3 regions of the Paraburkholderia kururiensis genome follow, and region 1 is predicted to be linked to each of the others. Evidence: predicted binding sites of a transcription regulator. Region 1 holds the regulator's gene; each other region holds the start of a gene.
The links. Region 1 encodes FliA, which starts transcription of late flagellar genes. Its sites were predicted from a motif close to CTAAAGTTTNNNNNNNNNNNGCCGNTA; they were not measured.
Positions count from the first base shown of each region.

Region 1 (4,535 bases):
GCAGTCCGCAGGCCAGGCCGACAGTGGCGGCGGTGCCGATCGCTTCGCTGCCGAATCCGCCGCGATCCAGGCAGGTGCGCCGGCGCGTCCGGCCGCGCGTCCTGGCCCGGCCCACGCCGCCGGTCATGCCACGACCCAGGCGCCCGCCGCCAGCCGCGGCGCGCCGTTCGCCACGCCGGCCGCAGGCGTCGCCATGCCGGCATCGGCTGCGCCGTCGTACTCGGACAAGACACGCGCGCCGCGCACGATGGCCGAAACGAACCCCTGGCTCATCGACCACGCGCGCCGCATCGCGGACAAGGACAGCGCGGGTCAAGGCGAAGGGCACAGCGCGAAAGCCGCGGGCATGACGCCCGCCGACGCCATGGCCAAGGGCCTCGGCATGCCCGCCGACCCGCACGACGAACACGGCCACCACCGCGTGGAAGGCGCGGGCGTGCTCAACGTCAGCACGCCGGACTGGGCGCGCGAAGCGGCCCAGCTCGCCGCACGCCGCGCCACGCAACGCATCGCGCCGGCCTTCGATCTGCCGGGCAACAGCCAGCCGGCCACGCCGCCCTCGATCAACGCCAAGGCGCCCAGCGACGCCGCGGGGGCGAGCGCCTCGGCCAGCGTCACGGAAGCCATCAAGGCCCGCATCGAGCAGGTAGTGAACGAAACGGTGATGAGCGAGCTGGCCTCCATGCGCGGCATGATGGAAGAGCAGTTCGCCGGGCTCCTCTGGGGCGAGCGCCAGCGCCGCAGCCCCACGCACGGCGCCCTCACCAAGCAGCTGTTCGCCGCCGGCTTTTCGGCCCAGCTCGTGAAGATGGTGGTGGACAACCTGCCCGAAGGCAAAGACCCGGAAGGCGCGCTGGAATGGGCGCAGTCGGTGCTCGAATCGAACCTGCCCGTGCTGGAAAACGAAGACGCGCTCATGGAACGCGGCGGCGTGTTCGCACTGATGGGCCCGACGGGCGTGGGCAAGACCACGACCACGGCGAAGCTCGCGGCGCGCTGCGTGATGCGCTTCGGCGCGAGCAAGGTGGCGCTGCTCACCACGGACAGCTACCGCATTGGCGGCCACGAGCAACTGCGCATCTTCGGCCGCATCCTCGGCGTATCGGTGCATGCGGTGCGCGACGGCGCCGACCTGCAACTCGCGCTCACCGAACTCAAGAACAAGCACATCGTGTTGATCGACACGATCGGCATGAGCCAGCGCGACCGCGCCGTAACCGACCAGATCGCCATGCTCTGCAGCGCCGGCCAGCCGGTGCAGCGCCTCTTGCTGATGTCCGCGACGAGCCACGGCGACACGCTCAACGAAGTGGTGCAGGCCTACCAGAGCACGGCGGACAAGGCGCCGCTCGCGGGCTGCATTCTCACCAAGCTCGACGAGGCCACCAACCTGGGCGGCGCGCTGGACACCGTGCTGCGCTACCGGCTGCCGGTGCACTACGTGTCGACCGGCCAGAAGGTGCCCGAGAACCTCTATGTGGCAACGAAGCGTTTCCTGATTCGCAGCGCGTTCTGCATTCCGCGCGAGCACTCGCCCTTCGTGCCGCACGAAGACGACATCCCGGCGCTGCTTTCGGCGCTGTCCACGCGTTCGAACGCCGACCTGCACGAGGTTCGCTTTGGATAAATTCGTAGCCGACCAGGCGGAGGGGCTGCGGCGGCTGCTCGCCCGTAGCGGCTCGCGAGTCATCGCGGTGACCGGCGGCTCGGAGAGCGTGGGACGCACCACGACAGTAGTGAACCTTGCGGCGGCGTTGGCCGAGCAGGGCAAAGACGTGCTCGTCATCGACGAGTGCCTGGGCGACCGCTCCGTGAGCGCCACGCTGGGCGGCCTGCATGGCGTAGGCAATCTCGCCGGCGTGATGCGCGGCGAGGTGCCGCTCGCGGCGGCCGTGAGCCGGCATCCGCTCGGCTTCGGCGTGCTCTCGGCCTGGCGCGGCAGCCAGGAAGGCTACACCGCCGAACAGTACGGGCTCGTGCTGAACGGCCCCGCCGACGTCGTGCTCATCGACGCCGGTCTGGACAAAAACGGCGCGCTCTCCGGGCTCGCCATGCGCTCGCACGACGTGATGGTCGTGACGCGCGTCTCGGCGCAGGCCATCACCGATGCCTACGCCGCCATGAAACGTCTTCATTTCGCGCACGCAATCGCGCAGTTCCGCGTGCTCGTCAATTACGTCCAAAGCGCGGCCGATGCCCACACGGCATTCGAGAACCTCGCAGGCGTGGCGGGTCGTTACCTCACCGTCTCGCTCGAAAACGCAGGCTGCATTGCGGCTGACCCACACATGGCGCGGGCCGTCGAGCTCGCACGCTGCATCGTGGACGCTTTTCCGTCCGCGGCCGCCGCGCGCGACTACCGGCATGTCGCCGCAGAACTGCAGTACTGGCCCATGCGGCCAGCCATGTCGTCGCGCGCGGCCATGACGCGCCCGACCGTAACAACGTCGGCCCCATCGCCATCCGTGTGGCAGGCCGACCCGGCCGCCGAATGGCCGTCGGCGCAGCATGCGTGACGCCACTCGGGGACTTCAGGCAGGAGAGCACGATGTATAACGCTCAGGGAAAAATTTCGCAGGCCGACGTGCTGGCGAAGTACGCGCCGCTCGTAAGACGGCTGGGTTTGCAGCTCGTGGCGAAGATGCCGGCGAGCGTGGATCTGGACGATCTGATCCAGGCCGGCATGATCGGTCTGCTCGATGCGGCGAGCCGCTACAAGGAAGATCAGGGCGCGCAGTTCGAAACCTACGCGAGCCAGCGCATTCGCGGCGCCATGCTCGACGAGCTGCGCAGCAACGACTGGCTGCCGCGCAGCCTGCGGCGCACCTCGCGCGAGGTGGAAAGCGCGGTGCACCAGGTGGAGCAGCGGTTGGGCCGCTCGGCGAGCGAGACGGAAATCGCCGGGCACCTCAACATGCCGCTCGACGAATATCAGTCCATGCTGCAGGACCTGCATGGCAGCCAGCTGATCTACTACGAAGACTTCGACCGTTCCGCGGACGACGAGCCGTTTCTCGACCGCTACTGCGTCGATCACTCGGACCCGCTTTCCGCGCTGCTCGACGAAAGCCTGCGCGCGGCGCTGGTGGAAGCCATCGACAAGCTGCCCGAGCGCGAGAAGCTGCTGATGTCGCTCTACTACGAGCGCGGCATGAACCTGCGCGAAATCGGCGCCGTGATGGAAGTGAGCGAATCGCGCGTGTGCCAGCTGCACAGCCAGGCCGTGGCGCGACTGCGCACGCGCCTGCGCGAACTGGCCTGGGCAGGCGCCGAGGCCGACTGAGAAACCTGACCGGGGCTCGTTCGGGGAGGGTTTGCGCCTTCTTCGGCGAGCGTTGCGCAAGGGGTTGGGCGCGACGGCGATGGCCAGGCTTCCGGGCCGCCTTCGCTGCGTTTGTGGGGCGGCTGGTTTTCTGCTGCTTTATCGGCGCCTGGGTTGCGCGTTGTTTGCGTTTCGTCTGCACCCGGCTCGCGGCCTGGTCCGCGGCTTTATCCGCGCCTTGTCGGATTCATCAGCGGCTTTTCCGTGTGCCTCGCGTTCGCTCTTCGTCCGCTTTGCCCCTCCTCATCTGCGGGCTTTTCGCCCGTAACACCACTAACACTTTCTTACACCACGCTTTCTGGCGGGTGGCTACACTTGCGCCCGCGTTATCACTAAAACAATGGGGTTAAACCAGATGCTCAAGAAAATCGCAGGAATCGCCGTGTTGACCGTGGCTTCGGCCGCCGTATCGCTGCCGGCCGTGGCCGGTGACTTGAACAACGCGCTCGGCGGTGGGCTGGGCGGGGTAGCGGGCGCAGCCGTGGGCGGCGCGCTGGGCGGCAGCACGGGCTCCGTGATCGGCGGTGCGGTGGGCGGCGGCGCAGGCGCCGCGGTCACGTCGAACCGACGCGAACGCACGGGCGCCATCGTAGGCGGCGCACTGGGCGGCGGCGCCGGCACGGCGGCAGGCAACGCGATGGGCGGCCGCACGGGCGGGCTGATCGGCGCGGGCCTGGGCGGCGGCGCAGGAGCGGCACTGGGCGGCAACATCTCGCGCAGCAATTCGTACGCGGACGAGGGCGAGCGCGGCTATCGCAGCACGGGCCACCACCGCAAGCATCGCAAGCACTGGGATTGAGCCGCGAGCAGCAAAGGCAAGAGGATCGAGAAAGGCGCAACGACGCCTGAGGCTGAAAACCAGGCTTGAACGCCTGGTCTGAAAGCACAACGGGCCGCACATCCGGAAGGATGTGCGGCCCGTTGGTTTTTGATGCGGCTAGTCGGTCAATTCAGAGCGTTCAGCGACGACGCGGCGCCCGGATCTCGCGCCGCACGTCTCGAAAGCCGCCGCGATCGAATCCGCTCAAACCCGCCCGAACGACGGAATGCGCCCGTCCGGTCCGTACAGACCGGCCTTGTGCTGCGCGCCCTTGAGCACGTCGAGGGCACGGCGGTTGTATTCCATGCGCGTGTGGATCAGCACGCCGTTGGTGGCATTGGAGCGCTTCGCGCGTTCGGCGGCCTTTTGCAGCAGCGCCCATTGCGTGGCGAG
Region 1 covers NZ_CP139965.1:4,156,977-4,161,511, reverse strand. Annotated here, with positions in the region: gene flhF (flagellar biosynthesis protein FlhF) at 1-1,627, shown strand, start outside; gene U0042_RS18710 (AAA family ATPase) at 1,620-2,516, shown strand; gene U0042_RS18705 (RNA polymerase sigma factor FliA) at 2,549-3,283, shown strand; gene U0042_RS18700 (hypothetical protein) at 3,678-4,121, shown strand; gene U0042_RS18695 (flagella synthesis protein FlgN) at 4,347-4,535, opposite strand, start outside.

Region 2 (4,535 bases), 980 kb from region 1:
ACGACGCCTACACGATTCCCGTGATCGAGGAAGGCGCGGAGCGCTATCGCTACCGCGCCACGCACTACGTGGCCGAAGCGGGCAGCGTGCCGGTGATCAATCCCGGCGAGGTGCATACGGGTTCGCGCGCCGTGGACGAAGGCTGGCGCTACCGCGTCATGTACGTGCCGATCGAGTACATGCACCACCTCGCGCACGACATCGCGAGCTGCACTCAGCCGCTGCCCTGGTTCGACGCCGACGTGATCCGCGACCCGGACCTGGCGCGTCGTCTCTCACGCGCGCATCAATTGCTCGAAGCCGGCGCCGCCGGATTACCGGCCACGGCGGGAACACCGCAAGCGGACCCGCTTGCCGCCGAATCGGCATTGCTCGACGCGCTCTCCACGCTGCTCGTTCGCTACGGTCGCACGCAACCCGAACGCGTGTTCCGCCCGGCAGGCGATCCGCGTGTGGCAACGATGAAAGAGCGTCTCGCCAGCAATCTCGCCACGCCGCTTCTGCTCGCCGACCTGGCGGCGGCGGTCAGCCTCTCGCCGTTTCACGCGGCCCGTCTTTTCGCCGAGGCCACGGGGTTGCCGCCGCACGCCTGGCGCAACCAGATCCGCCTGCAACGTTCGCTTGCGCCCCTGCGTGCGGGCCGGCCCGTGGCCGAAGTCGCGGCGGCGAGCGGCTTCGTCGATCAAAGCCATTTCACACGCCATTTCCGCCGCATGTTCGGCGTGCCGCCGGGGCGCTGGCAGGCGGCATAAGCGCCGCGGGCGAACAATCGTCCTCACCCCGCAAGAACGTACAAGCCATCTTCTCGCGCCCTCCGTTAAGCTCGCGGCAAAAGGAGGAGAGAGTGACCCGTTCCATTCGTTTCAAAGACTTCACGGCGGGCGCGCGCGACACGATTCCGATGATGGTGGGCGCCGCTCCGTTCGGCGTCATCTTCGGTACGCTCGTCACGTCGGGACCGCTTCACGTGTGGCAAGGACAGCTAATGTCCCTCGCGGTATTCGCCGGCTCGGCGCAGTTCATCGCGCTCGGCCTGATTGCGGGCAGCGCGAGCTTCCCGGTCGTGCTCGGCACCACGTTCGTGGTGAATCTGCGGCATCTGCTGTACAGCGCGACGCTCGCGCCCTATGTGGCGCATCTGCCGCTGCGCTGGCGGCTCGTGCTCGCCGGCCTGCTCACCGACGAGGTGTTCGCCGTGGCCTGGGCCCACTATCGTCGGCAGCCGCAAGGGCGGTTCGACGCCATCGGCCCCTGGTACTTCTTCGGCTCCGGGCTCGCCATGTACGTGAACTGGCAGTTGTGGACGGCGGCCGGGCTGCTGTTCGGCGCGGCGTTCCCGGGTCTGCAGTCGCTCGGGCTCGACTTCGCGATGGTCGCGACCTTCATCGCCATCGTCGTGCCACAGCTCGTCGCCGTCCGCTACTTCGCGGCGGCCATCACCGCCGGCACGCTGGCGCTGCTCTGGCAGGCCTGGCCCTACAAGCTCGGGCTGCTGGGCGCCGTGCTCGCGGGCGTCGCGGTGGGCGTCGCGCTGTCGCTGCCGGGCGCCTCGCGCGGACGCGCCGTGGAGGCAAACCGATGAACTACGCGCTCCTCATCCTCGGCATGGCGCTCATCACCTGGGCGATCCGCGCGGCCGTCTTCGTACTGGGCGACCGCGTCGTCTTTCCGCCGCTCGTGCGCACGGCGCTCGGCTTCGTGCCCGTCACCGTGCTCACAGCGCTCATCGTTCCCATGGCGATCGCGCCGCACGGCAGTCCGGAACTGACGTGGCGCAATCCGCAGCTCGTCGGGGCGCTCGCGGCCGTTGCGGCGAGTGCGCTGACGCGCCGGCCGCTGCTCACTATCGCCGTCGGTCTCGCCGTGTTCTTTGTCTGGCAGGGCATCGTGCTGCGTTAGCGCCACCGGGCATTTCCCTCCGACGCAAGCCCCCGGCGCCACGCCCGGGGCCCGGCGTTTCCTGCGCTGCGTCATGGCTTGCTCAAGTTTCGTCCTCGCGGGCCGTTAAACAGATCGAAGTCCGCCGATCGAAGTCCGCTTTTTCGCGCCGGCTCCGGCCGTGGTGCCCGCAGGCCTTGCGGCGCGAATGCACCCGGATCGCGCCTGAATCGCACGCGGCGCGTCGTCCGTTCACAGAGCCGTCATGAACGCGAAGACGCCAGCAACCCGCGCGAAGGACGCACCGCCGGCACACAGCAGATACGCCACGGCGCCACCGACAGGGGCGGACCGGGAAAACGGGATAACCACATGGGCCAGATCACCCTTACGCTGAAGGAAGAAACCCTTGCGTCGCTACGCAAGGATTTCGACGCGTTCCTGCGCGTGTCGCTCAAGCTCGACCCGCAGTTCGCGACGCCTTCGTTCGAGGACTTCCTGCGCGCGAAGCTGCTCGACAACATGGTGCCGCTCACCGAGCACGCGGTGCAGCGCATGCTCCAGGGCGGGCAGTACGCGTGGGCCAAGCGCACCCTCGACAAGGAATTTCCGGACGTCGTCGCCATCCTGATGCGCCAGGCCGCCGAGTACGGCTTTGGTTTCGCCGCCCGCTCCGAATGGACGCCCGACGAACTCGCCCGGCACTGCCGCGACTGGGCCACGGCGATCGTCAACGAAGCCCAGGCCGCGCCGAACCTGATCGATCCGCTCTCGGCGCAGATCAAATCGGCCGTGCAGGACATCCAGACGCTCGAAGAAGTGATGCAGACGCCGGCGTGGCGGCTCGCGGAATCGCTGCGCCAGCGCATCTACGAGGCGAAGATCGCCTGCGAAACGAGCGTGGGCAGCGCATCGCGCGAAAAGCTGGGCGAGTTGCGCGGGCTGCTGCGCCTCGGCATTTCGCACGGCTCGTTCCAGAAGCAGGAAGCGCAGCAGATCATGGAGTACCTGCGCCTGCTCAAGCCCGAGATCTTCGTCGAAGAACCCTACGACGTGTTCGCCCGTCTCGCCGCGTGGCTGCGCAACGTCTTCACACCGCCCGTACGCAACCAGCAACAACAGCAGCGTCAATCGCGCTGAGGGCGGTTCGCCTACCGCTTCGGCTTCAGCTTCAGTGCGATATTCCGCGCGGTAGCCTCGCTCAGTCCCACATCTTCCTGAGCTTCGCCGCAATCTCCACCTTGGCGTGAGCCGCCGCAGCCAGCCCCGCCGCCGTCGGCGCGGCAACGACCGGCGCGGGCGGCCACGCGCGCGCCTCGAACAGCGGCAGCAGCGGCGCCGGAATGAAGCGCGTGCGCGAGGCCCAGACGTGCCGGTCGCCCGATTGCGTCTGGTTGTGCACGTAGAACCGCTGCGGCACCACGATGTGCAGGTCTTCCTTCGCGCGCGTCATCGCCACGTAGAGCAGGCGGCGCTCCTCGTCGATCTCTTCGTCGCTGCCCGTGCCGAGGTCGGACGGAATGCAGCCGTCCACGCCGTTGAGCACGAACACGTTGCGCCACTCCTGGCCCTTCGCCGAATGGATCGTGGAAAGAATCAGGTAGTCCTCGTCGAGCAGCGGCACGCCGGACTCGCCGCTCGTGGCATCGGGCGGATCGAGCGTGAGTTCCGTGAGAAAGCGTTCGCGCGACGGGTACGTGCCCGCGATGCTCTCCATCTGCAGCACGTCCGCGTGGCGCATGGCGGCGTCTTCGTGATTGCGTTCCAGATGCGGTTCGTACCAGCGGCGGATCAGCTCGAACTCGGCGGGCCACGCGCTCGCGCGCGAGCAGACCGTCGACATCATCGCGACGAACGCGGCCCAGTCTTGCGCGGCCCGCGGCGGCGGCGCGAACGCCGCGAGAGCCTCGGCCGTATGCCAGGTGCCCTGGCAGGCCGCGACCTGGTCGAGCAGCCGCGCCGCCGTGGCCGGTCCGACGCCGGGCAGCAACTGCACCACGCGAAAGCCGGCCACGCGGTCGAGCGGATTTTCCGCCCAGCGCAGCACGGCAAGCACGTCTTTCACATGCACCGAGTCGAGAAAACGCAGGCCGCCGAACTTGACGAACGGAATGTTGCGACGTGCCAGTTCGACCTCGAGCGCCGCGCTGTGGTGCGCCGCGCGAAACAGCACGGCCTGCGACTTCAGTTTCATGCCCGCCTCGCGCGCCTCCAGCACCTGCTCGACGACATAGCGTGCCTGCGTGGCTTCGTCGCCCACAGTGACGAGCCGCGGACGCTGCGCGCTTGCGCGCTCGGTCCAGAGCTGCTTCGCGAAGCGCTCTTTGGCGAGCCCGATCACCGCATTCGACGCCTCGAGAATGGGCGCCGTGGAGCGATAGTTGCGCTCGAGCATGACCTGCCGCGCGGGCGGATCGAACTGCGCGGGGAAGTCGAGGATGTTGCGCACCGTGGCGCCGCGAAACGAATAGATGGCCTGGGCGTCGTCGCCCACTACGGTGAGGCCGCGCCCGTCGGGCTTGAGCGCGAGCAGGATCGACGCCTGCAGGCGGTTCGTGTCCTGATACTCGTCCACGAGCACGTGATCGAAGCGCGCGGAGAGTTCCGCGGCGAGCGCGGGCTCGGCGGCCATGTGCGACCAGTAGAGCAGCAGGTCG
Region 2 covers NZ_CP139965.1:3,181,154-3,185,688, forward strand. Annotated here, with positions in the region: gene U0042_RS14130 (AraC family transcriptional regulator) at 1-752, shown strand, start outside; gene U0042_RS14135 (AzlC family ABC transporter permease) at 902-1,582, shown strand; gene U0042_RS14140 (AzlD domain-containing protein) at 1,579-1,899, shown strand; gene U0042_RS14145 (DUF4088 family protein) at 2,251-3,018, shown strand; gene U0042_RS14150 (ATP-dependent helicase) at 3,080-4,535, opposite strand, start outside.
Region 2: the regulator FliA is predicted to act here: its motif matches at 1,981-2,007, upstream of U0042_RS14145 (DUF4088 family protein).

Region 3 (4,535 bases), 2.2 Mb from region 1:
CGAACGTGCCGTTCGCGTCGAGCAGATAGAGCGAGGTGCCGTCCGAAGCCATGCCCGCGCCGCTCATCCACACCGACCCTTCGCTGCCGTTCGGCGTGAGGTTGAGCACGCTGGTCTGCGCGAGCGTGTCGGCGCTGTATGCCATCACCCAGCCGCCGTAGACGCCCTGATCGCAATGCGAGGTCCACCCCAGATACACGTTGCCGCCGACGAGCGCGAGCGCCTGGCGTTCCGCGTATTGCTGCGGATCGAACACCGTCACGCCGTTGTTGCTGTTCGCACCCGTGCCGGGATAGGTCGCGGCGATCGTCGTCGGGCCGCCCAGCGCTTCTGCGCCCGTCGTGAGATCGAGCGCATGCAGGCGCTGATGAACGGCGCCGCTCGCGTCCTTGCTCATCGCCACGGCATAGAGCACGCCGTTCGCGCCGCGCGTGCGATCGATCACGGGCGTCGCGGTAATGCCTATTTCAGGCGTGATCTGCTGGCAATTGCGGTTGTCGCTCGTGGTCTCGCCGGAGCCCAGCAGCGAGCGCTGCCAGAGCGGCGTGTTGGTGTCCGCGTCGAAGGCGTAGACGCTTGCGTGCTCCGTCGCCACATAGACCACGTTGTGCGGCTTGCCACCAATCGAGAGGCTGCTCACGTAGAGCGGCTGCGCGTCCACCTTGCCGTCCACGGAGAGAAACGCGACCTTGCCGAAATGCGTGGGATTGACGTTGGCCGGCGTGAGCGTGGTTTCGGCCAGGTACTGGCCCGTGCGCGCGGCGTCGTTGTGATACATGAGCACGTCCGTGGGCGACGACACCGTGGTGTTGGCCGGCGCGGACGGCGCGGGCGTGGCTGCGCTGCCCGATCCGCCGCCGTTGCCACCACCCCCGCCGCATGACGCGCAGAAGGCGGCGACGAGGCATGCCACGGTCGCGAAGAACGTGCTGCGGCGCGCGGTAGCACGGGCCGGTGCAGATGGGCGATGGATCGGGCATGGCATGGGCGTCTCCCGCGCGGCCGGCAAGCCGCGAAGACTGCGTGTCTTGCCGATGCAGCGTCCGCCGCCACACTTCGGCACGGGGAATGAGCAATTGGCGTACCGGGCGCTGTCTTAAAGCCTTTTTGCTTAAAGCCTTTTTGCTTAAAGCCCTTTTTTCTTAAAGTCCCCTTTTTCAGGGCCTCTTTTGCTGCTTGCCCATGAGCAGGAGAGGCCGCACAGCGGTCGTGCCGGGCGCCCAAACAAAGCAGGCCATACCCGCCGTGACGACGATGTATGGCCCACTTTCGCCCAACACAAAAAAAGTGACGCACCCCGCAAGAGGCGCGTCACGGAAGGTACTGCGTGGACGTTTATTGCAGGAGCTTCAGCACTTGCTGCGGCAGCGAGTTCGCTTGCGCGAGCACCGAGATACCGGCTTGTTGCAGCACTTGCGCCTTCGAGAGGTTCGCCGTTTCCGAAGCGAAGTCGGCGTCGACGATCTGCGATTGTGCGGCGTTCAGGTTGGTCGATTCCGTCTGCGTGTTGCTGATGGCCGACTGGAACGTGTTCTGCGTTGCACCGAGCGTTGCCTGGAAGTTGTTGACTTGCGACAGCGCGGCGTCGATTGCGGTGATCGCGTTCTGTGCACCCGACGTCGTCGAGATGTCGATACCCGATACGCCCAGGCCCGACGCGTTCCACGTGGTCGAACCGAAGTTCGCCGTGATGGTCTGGTTGGCCGATGCGCCGATCTGGAAGTTCACGCTGCCGAGGCCGCCCAGCACGCTCTGGCCGTTGAACGTGGTTTGCGTTTCGACGCGGTTGATTTCCGTCAGACGCGTCGTGACTTCGGTCTGCAGGTTCGCTTGCGCTGCCGAGCCGAGCGAGCCGTCGCCCGATTCCACGGCCAGCTGGCGGATACGCTGCAGGTTGGCCACGGTCGACGAGATCGCGCCCGAAGCCGTTTGCACCATCGAGATGCCGTTGTTCGCGTTCATCACGCCCTGGTTCAGCGCGTTGATGGCGGCGGTTTGCGTGGTGGCGATGGCGAGGCCGGCGGCGTCGTCGGCGGCGGTGTTCACGCGCTTGCCCGAAGACAGACGCGTAATGGCTTGCGAAAGAGCGCTTTGCGAGCCGGACAGGTTGGTCTGCGTCGTCAGCGACAGAATGTTGGTGTTGATGTTCAGCATGGCTTCCTCTATGGATTCGTTTGGGACGACAGGACGATGGTGGGGGTGCTCGCTTGCTGCGGTCCGTTCCAGCAACCTGTATGTCCGGGTTATCGTCGGGCGCGACACAAACTTGAGGGGAAGCCGTCATCGCGATGGGCAATCGCCCGCTGGCGCAAGGGCCGGCGGGCGCATGCGAAAAGCGGGGCGCGAACATGACGGGCAACGGCCGGCGTGCCCGTATAGGGGGCCGCAACGATGCAGCGATTTCGCGAGGGACGCGTCTACGAATAGAACGAAGGCGCCGGCAGCGTATCGTTCAACGCCCACTCGCCCAGTTCCTGCAGCTTGTAATCGACGGGATCGTGCAGCGTCTGTGTGCGCAGATTGCGCCAGAAGCGGTCGAGCCGCAGCGCGCCCTGCGTGGCGCGAGCACCCGCCACTTCGAAAAGCCGGCTCGTGAGGTCGAGCCCCACGCGCGTCGCCGCCACCTTGGCCGTGGCCACCGCGACCGCCACCTGCCCTCGCCCCGCTTCGTCCAGCGCCGTGCCTTCGTTCCAGGCCGCGTCGAATCGCGACGCGGCCTGCTGCACGAGCAGCCGAACGCTCTCCAGCCCCACCCAGAACTCGCCGTAGCGTAAGAGCGTGTAAGGGTCCTCGTTCGCGCTCTTCGCGGGCGACTTGAACCACGGCCGCGACTCGTGCAGCGTGTAGTGCTTCATCTGCGCGAACGCGCCTTCGCTGACGCCGAGAAACAGGTGCGCGAAGATCAGTTGCGCGAGCAGCGGCCGCAGGCACGCAAACGGCGTACTGAGCGGGCCCGGGTCGAGCAGCATTTCGCTTTCCTGGACGCGTACCTGATCGAACGCGGCGCTGCCGCTGTCGGTCTGCCGCTGACCGAAGCTGTCCCAGTCCGACGGAATGGTGATGCCCTCGCGCGCAGTCGGCACCGCGGCGATCAGCAGCTTGCCGCTGGTTTCGTCTACACCGGAGGCGATCAGCATGTCCGAATCGAAAGCGCCCGAGCAAAAGCTCTTTCGCCCCGAAAATTCATAGCCGCCATCGACCTTGCGCACGACGGTCCGCTTGTCGAGCGGATTGAGCGCGTTGCCCCAGAAGCGGTTGTGGCGCGCCGTCTGTTCGAACCAGGGTTCCCACTGATCGGGCCGCGCGAAGAGTCGCACCGTGGCAAGCAGCAGGTGATGAAAACCGTAGACGTGCGCGATGGAACTGTCCACGCGCGCGAACTGCCTCACCGTATCGAGCGTTTCGATCCAGTTCGCGCCCAGCCCGCCGTACGGCTTCGGAATGGAAAGCGCAAGCAGACCGCTGCTGCGAATCGCATCGCGCTCCGCTTTGGGCGTGCCGCCGCGCGCGTCGCGCTCGGCAGCCGTCGCGGCGAAGTCTTGCACGAGACGGTCGAGGGTCCGCTGAATCGAAGAAAAGCCGGACTCGGATGATGTGGACATGGCGCTTGCCTCCAGCACGGAATGGGGAACGGATTCAACCCGCCATCATAAGAGCACGCCGCGCGCGTGTCGTGGTCAGGATGTCGAATGCTTAGAAGGGGTGGGCATATGGGCGGGGGACAATTGCCGCACCAATTCACGATTCGCCCCATCGATATGACTTCGCGCGGCATGACCAACGCAGACAAAAATATTTGTCAGCGTGTCGTGCCGTTCTCTAGCATCGAGTCCTGTCGAACAACATGAACGAACCACACATGCAAAAACGAAAACTGCTTGGCGCGGCACTCGCTGCGCTCGCTCTCGGCTGGGGCTTCGCGAATGCGGCATCGGCCGCGGAAAAGACGCTGCGCGTCGGCATCATGTCGGGCGAGGACGAAGACGTCTGGAAAGTGGTCGCGGCCAACGCAGCGAAGCATGGCCTCGCCATCAAGATCACCACGTTCGCCGATTACACGCAGCCCAACGAGGCGCTGGCGCAGCACGATCTCGACGCCAACTCGTTCCAGCACAAGCCTTATCTGGAAGCACAGATCAAGGCGCGCGGCTACAAGATCGTGCCGGTGGGCTACACCTACGTGCAGCCTATCGGGCTCTATTCACGCAAGGTGAAGTCGGTTGCCGACCTTCCGCAAGGCGCGACGGTGGGCGTGCCGAACGACCCGAGCAATGAAGGACGCTCGCTGCTTCTGCTGCAATCGCTCGGCCTCATTACGTTGAAGCCCGCGGTGGGTCTCCTGCCGACGGCGCGCGATATCGAACGGAATCCTAAGAATCTGCACATCAAGGAACTCGATGCGGGCATCGTGGGGCGAGCGATCGGCGACCTCGACGCGGCCGTCGTGAATACCGACTGGGCCATCAAGGCCGGCATCAAGATTCCGCAGGAACGCATCGCGCAGGAGAAGGTGCCGAACAATCCGTATCGCAACT
Region 3 covers NZ_CP139965.1:6,384,322-6,388,856, forward strand. Annotated here, with positions in the region: gene U0042_RS28530 (pyrrolo-quinoline quinone) at 1-985, opposite strand, end outside; gene U0042_RS28535 (flagellin domain-containing protein) at 1,336-2,154, opposite strand; gene U0042_RS28540 (acyl-CoA dehydrogenase family protein) at 2,418-3,602, opposite strand; gene U0042_RS28545 (MetQ/NlpA family lipoprotein) at 3,860-4,535, shown strand, end outside.
Region 3: the regulator FliA is predicted to act here: its motif matches at 2,245-2,271, upstream of U0042_RS28535 (flagellin domain-containing protein).